Archangium violaceum: one gene and its partner. Each later gene encodes a partner of the first gene's protein in a complex. Links are inferred from orthologs where the notes say so. Each region holds a gene or a part of one and is shown in the gene's direction. Other genes may lie near its edges.

Region 1 (3,142 bases):
CACCGCTACCGCGACCCGCGGGATATCGAGGTGAGCGCACTGCTGGCGGCGGCGCTGGCGTACGGGCGCGCGGACCTCTTCCGGCCCAAGGTGGACGCACTGCTCCAGCGCATGGGCTCGTCCCCAGCGGCGTTCGTTCGTGCGTTGGACGTGCCTCGTGCGCGTGAATTGCTCCAGGGGTTCGTTTATCGCTTCAACGTGGGGACGGATGTCGCCGTGCTGCTGCTGGGCATGGGGCGCGCTCTGCGCGAGCACGGTAGTTTGGAGGCGCTCTTCGTCCGGGGTCTCGAGGCCCGTGGCTCCTGGCATGGGGCGCTGGATGCGTTCACCTCGGCCCTGCGGGAGGTGCCCATGGCGCCCCTGCGCGAGGCGCTCGGGCCCGAGCGCGGGTTGCATCACCTGTTGCCCTCGCCCCTCGGACCCGGCGCCGCCAAGCGGTTGAATCTCTTCCTCCGGTGGATGGTTCGCGGGCCGGATGGCGTGGACCTCGGGGTCTGGAAGACCGTTCGCCCCTCCGCGCTCCTCATCCCCCTGGATACGCACATCGGGCGCATCTCGAAGCACCTTGGACTGACGCGCCGAAACGACCTGAGCTGGCGCACCGCCGAGGAGGTGACCGCTTCCCTGCGCGCGCTCGATGCCGAGGACCCCGTCCGCTTCGACTTCGCCCTGTGTCACTACGGCATGAGCGGCGTGTGCCCCACCCAGCCCGTTCCGGAGAATTGCTCCCGGTGCAAGTTGCTTCCCGCTTGCTCCGTGGGACAGAAGACAGCTCGGGCACGGAGTGGGACGAAGGGGGCTCGGGGGAGAAGGTGATGACCCTCACCCCAGCCCTCTCCCAGAGGGAGAGGGGGCATACACGGGGTCAACCTGGGAGGCGAGGTACCCTCACCCCGACCCTCTCCCGGCGGGAGAGGGATGGGCTACCCCATGAGTGGTTGACGGGTGCGGCCCGAGCGGGGATACACGCGCCATGACGTTGGCCTCGGTCGTCGGACAGCCTCGCGCCATTGATGCGCTCCAGGCGGCGCTTCGCAGTGGCTCGGTGCACCATGCCTACCTCTTCGCCGGACCCGAGGGCGTCGGCAAGGAGCTCGCCGCCATCGGGCTCGCCCAGGCGCTCACCTGCCCGGAGAAGCCCAACGAAGGGTGTGGTTCCTGTGACGGGTGCTCCCGCATCGCCAAGGGCTCCCACCCCGATGTCACCTGGCTCATGCCGGATGCCGAGCGCGTGGAGCGCGGCCTCGCGGGGCGCTCGGACTTCAGTGGCACGCCCAGCCGGGAGATCCGCGTGGAGCAGATCCGCGGCCTGCTGGAGCGCATCTCCCTGCGCGGCCTTGAGTCCAAGCGCAAGGTCGCCATCGTGGTCGATGCGCACACGCTGAATCAGCAGGCCCAGAACGCGTTCCTCAAGACGCTCGAGGAGCCGCCCTCGGACACCACGCTCATCCTCCTGGCCTCGGCACCGGACAAGCTGCTGCCCACCATCCGCAGCCGGTGCAGCAAGGTGTACTTCGGCCCGCTCCCCGTGGCGCTCATCTCCGAGCGTCTCCAGAAGGAGCGCAAGTTGGACCCCCAGACGGCGGAGCTCGCGGCGGTGATGGCGGGCGGCAGTCTGGGGCGCGCGATGGCGTTGGATGTCGACGCACTCGCGGCGCGCAAGGAGGTCATCAGCGGTTTCGAGGCCCTGAAGCCCGGCGACATGGGCGCCCTGCTGCGCTGGGCCGAGACGTTCGGCGCCACGCGTGAGCTGGCCGAGCAGGCGCTCTCCATCCTGTCCCTGTGGACGCGGGACGTGGCGCTGGCGGGAGCGGGCGTGGAGCGTCTGGCCAACAGGGATCTGGAGACGCTGGCGCGCGAGGTGGCGGAGCGTACGCACGAGTCCACGCTGCACCGGCGGCACGCGCTGCTGGAGAAGACGAAGGCCATCATCGTGGAGCGCAATGGGGCGCCGAGGCTTCAGCTCGAGCGGATGCTCATCGAGCTGCTGGAGGGGCGATGAGCGCGGACATCGAGGACGTGCTGGACGAGGCGAAGGCCGGCAAGGTGCAGCCGCTCTACCTGCTATGGGGCGAGGAGTACCTGGTGCGCCGGGGCGCGGACGAGCTGGTGAAGGTGCTGTTGCCGGACGCCTCGGCGGGGTTGAACTTCGCGGTGCTGGACGCGGGCTCGCCGCGCGAGGTGGCGCAGGAGCTGGCCACGCTGCCCCTCTTCCCCGGGCGCAAGGTGGTGCTGGTGAGGGACCCGGAGTTCCTCGCGCCGAAGAAGGGGAGGGGGGACGCGCTGGGCAAGGCGCGCGAGGCGTGGAAGGCGGGCAAGCGCAAGGAGGGCGCGCGGCGGCTGCTGGCGCTGGCGGCGCGGGCCGGGTGGGGCGCGGACCAGATCGATCCGGGAGCGCGCGGGGCCCCGTCGGTGGAGCAGTGGAAGGAGGAGCTGAACGTCGACCTCGCCGAGGCGGACCTGGTCTTCCTCAAGGAGGTGGCCGCGTTCTGCCGCGAGGAGCGCATCACCGCGCCCGAGGGTGACACGAGCGCGCTGCTGGACCTGTTCCAGAAGGGTGTCCCACCGGGGCATGCGCTGGTGATGGCGGCCTCGGAGGTGGATTCGAAGAACCCGCTGGTGAAGCTCGCGGCGGACAAGGGGCGGGTGGTCGAGCGCAAGGTGGCGGCGCGCCACAAGGACCTGGAGATAGAGCCGCTGGCCGAGGAGTTCCTGCGGCCCTTCAAGAAGAAGCTGGGCAAGGGCGCGGCGGCGCAGCTCAAGGAGCGCATCGGCGGCAACGTGCGGCTGTTGCAGTCCGAGCTGGAGAAGCTGGCCACGTACGCGGAGGGCAACACCATCGAGTCCTCGGACGTGGCGCTGCTGGTGGCGCACACGCGCGAGGAGGAGTTCTTCGAGCTGTCCGAGGCGCTGCAGAACCGCGACTTCAAGGCGGCGCTGGCCTACACGATGGACGCGATGGGGCAGGGCGTGCACGGGTTGCAACTGCTGGGCGCGGTGGCCTCCATCACGCGCGGCATGCTGGAGAACCACGAGCGGCTGGAGAAGTACGCGGGAGGCTCGGTGCCGCGCTCGTTCCCGGACTTCAAGGCGCGCGTGTTCCCCCGGGTGGAGGAGGAGGCCAAGGCGGCGAAGGGCAAGG
Region 2 (3,029 bases), 1.2 Mb from region 1 along the record:
GCCATAACCAGCCAGACGAGCGCCGTCAGCACCATCACCGCCGAGCCGTAGCGCGCCACCACGGCGAGCCCCAGTGCCAGCCCGCCCACCAGGCCCGCTCGCACCGGACGCTCCTCACGGTCGAGCGCCTCCATGGCCACCACCAGGAAGGCGGTGGAGAGGGACTCGCCCAGCGTCCGGCCCGCGAAGACGAGCACCGGCCCGTAGAGTCCCACCGCCAGGAGAGAGAAGAGGCCTCCCACGTGGCCGGCCCGGCGCTCGGCGAAGCGGTACACGGCCCACGCCATCCACCCGTGCAGGGCAGCCTGGGGCACGGCGAGCAGCGCCCGGTACGCCACGGGGTGTGTGAGTCCCAACACGTCCGCCAGCCGCAGCAGCCACGCGGCCAGTCCGGGCGCGGCCCAGTTGCGCAGGCCCACCCTCCATTCCCAGGCCAGCACTCCGTACCCGTGCGCGCGGTACCAGGCCGGCTCGAGCAGCTGGTACACCTCGTCCGGGTGGATGCGCCCGAGCTGTGCCACCGCGATGACCGCGGGCAGCGCCCCCACCGCGCCCAGCAGCAGCACGAGCGGCCACCTCTGGCGCACCTCGGCGGAAGGCGCATCCGGGGTGGGGACGACGGAGGGCGGAGGAGCGGTGACGGGCGCGGGAGCGGTCATCGGAGTGGGCTCGCGACTCTCCCCGCCCTCCACTGGAAGCGCAAGCCATGGGGCGTTCGTCCGCCCGCCCTGGGCTCGGCCGGTGTGCACCACGAGCGCATCGGACGCGGAGTGAAGCACCCGACTCCGTGCGTCCCATTCCTGGACGCCCGGAGATGACCCGAAAAGTAGAGCGACGGTGCATGGAAATCGTGCGCCCGGGTGTTCTCCGTGTTTAGATTGCCGCCCCCCATGAGCTACCTCGTCCTCGCCCGTAAATGGCGCCCGCAGACCTTCGACGACATGACTGGCCAGGAGCACGTGGTCAAGACGGTCGCCAACGCCATCAAGATGAACCGGGTGGCGCACGCCTACCTGTTCTGCGGCCCGCGAGGCGTGGGCAAGACGACCGCCGCCCGCCTGCTCGCCAAGGCGCTCAACTGCGAGAAGGGCCCCACCCCCGAGCCCTGCGGCAAGTGCCAGGCCTGCACGGAGATCGCCGCCGGTACCTCCGTGGACGTGGCGGAGATCGACGGTGCCTCCAACAACGGCGTGGAGAACGTCCGGGAGATCCGCGAGAACGCCAAGTACCTGCCGCAGCGCGACAGGCACAAGATCTACATCATCGACGAGGTCCACATGCTCTCGGGAGCCGCGTTCAACGCGCTCCTGAAGACGCTGGAGGAGCCGCCCGGGCACGTGAAGTTCATCTTCGCGACCACCGAGGCGCACAAGCTCCCGGACACCATCCTCTCGCGCTGCCAGCGCCACAACTTCCGGCGCATCTCCGCCAAGGTGATGCTCGATCGGCTCAAGTACATCTGCGAGCAGGAGAAGGTGGCCATCTCGGAGCGGGCGCTCTCCATGGTGGTGCGCCAGTCCGAGGGCGGCATGCGCGATGCGCTCAGCCTGCTCGATCAGATCTTCTCCGCCTGTGGCCCCGAGCCCAAGGACGAGGATGTCGCCGACGCGCTGGGCGCCATCGACCGCACGGTGGTGCAGGACTTCGCCGAGGCCCTGGTGCGCAAGGACGCGAAGCGCGTGCTGGAGCGCGTGGAGGAGGTCTTCAACCGCGGCACCGATCTCAAGCGGCTGACCGAGGAGCTCGCGCTGCAGTTGCGTCACCTCTTCGTGGCCAAGACGCTGGGCGAGGCCCCTCCCGAGCTCGCCGAGTCCGAGCGCACCGCGCTCACCACGTTGGCCAAGGACGCGGACCCGGCGCAGATCTCCCGGCTCTTCGACATCGTCCACGGCTGCGTGTGGGAGGTGTCGCGCGCGCCACAGCCCCGGCTCGCGCTGGAGATGGCGCTGCTCAAGGCCATCCAGCTCTCGCCCGTCGGCTCCATCCCGGAGCTCATCGCCCGGGTGGACCGCCTCGCCTCGGGGCTCGGGCCCGATGACGCTCGCAAAGCGGCTGCCGGAGCGCCCGGAGGTCGCTCCGGTCCCGCCAACTTTCGCGCCCACTGAGCGTCCGCCAGAGCCGCCCCGCCCCGCCCCCACGACTCGCGCGCCCGAGCCCGCCGTGCCCCCCACGGCGGCCGCGGCCCCGTCGCGCCCGTGGGAAGCCTCTCGCGTCCCGTCTCCCGGTGGCCCCCAGCCCACGCCCGTCCGCGCCCAGGCTCCCGCCAGCATGGAGCCACCGCGGCCTGTCTCCGCCCAGGCCCCTCGCCCGTTGGACGCGGCCCGGGCCCCCACACCCGTGCCCTCGCAGCCCGTGGTGCGCGTGACGAACGTGCGTCCGCCGCCGTCGGCGCCCGCCCCGCGGCAGGAGGAGGACGAGCGGCTCTTCGCCGAGGAGGGCCCGGCCGATGGTTGTGCCTCGGGCGAGTGCCTGCCCGACGCGCCGCCCGTCCCTCTCGCCGAGCCGGAACCGGAGGTCGAGTCCGTCCGGCCCTTCGACGTCCACCACGCCTCGGGCACCGCGGCCCCCATGGCCGCCTCGGGTCGCGACAACCCCCGGCGTCCCCTCCAGGACCGGTGGCGCGCGGCGGTGGACACCGTGCGCAACGCCTCCGGCCGGCACGCCAAGTCACTCGCGTGCGGCCGCCTGCTGTGGATTCGAGAGGGCGAGGTGGCGATCGGCTACACGCCCAAGGACGGCTTCCACAAGACCACGGTCGCCGGCAACGGACGCGCCACGGTCGAGAAGGCCCTGTCCGAGCACTTCGGCCGCCCCACGAAGCTCGTGGTGCAGGACGTCTCCGAGGCCGACAAGGTCGCTGGCCCCGATGCGGGCACGGGCGCGGGCCTCATCAGCATCGCCGAGCAGGACGCCCAGGAGCGCACCGCCTACGAGAAGAGCACCGAGGGCCGTGTCCGCGGTCACCCCGCCCTCCGGGCCGCGCTCAAGTTCCTGGGGGGAGAGATCGAACACATCCAGGTGTACGACCA

Evidence for each region. Proteins that work in one complex are often made in the same cells at the same time.
Region 2: holB (region 1) and dnaX share a complex: the UniProt entries of both Bacillus subtilis proteins name them as parts of the DNA clamp loading complex. The link is inferred for Archangium violaceum from one-to-one orthologs.

The regions. Positions count from the first base shown.
Region 1 is NZ_CP069396.1:8,498,556-8,501,697, reverse strand. What follows is about bases 104-2,987. They hold holB (DNA polymerase III subunit delta'), read left to right. Parts: upstream 104-973; coding sequence 974-2,002; downstream 2,003-2,987. Other genes in these bases: holA (DNA polymerase III subunit delta), read left to right, coding at 1,999-2,987; JRI60_RS33745 (TIGR02757 family protein), read left to right, coding at 104-816. In the rest of the region: more of JRI60_RS33745, read left to right, coding at 1-103; more of holA, read left to right, coding at 2,988-3,142. UniProt on the Bacillus subtilis protein: DNA polymerase III is a complex, multichain enzyme responsible for most of the replicative synthesis in bacteria.
Region 2 is NZ_CP069396.1:9,685,766-9,688,794, forward strand. Bases 1-2,997 are described here. They hold dnaX (DNA polymerase III subunit gamma/tau), read left to right. Parts: upstream 1-890; coding sequence 891-2,105; downstream 2,106-2,997. Other genes in these bases: JRI60_RS38615 (mannosyltransferase), read right to left, coding at 1-659; JRI60_RS38625 (DNA polymerase III subunit gamma/tau), read left to right, coding at 2,269-2,997. Also shown: more of JRI60_RS38625, read left to right, coding at 2,998-3,029. UniProt on the Bacillus subtilis protein: Part of the beta sliding clamp loading complex, which hydrolyzes ATP to load the beta clamp onto primed DNA to form the DNA replication pre-initiation complex.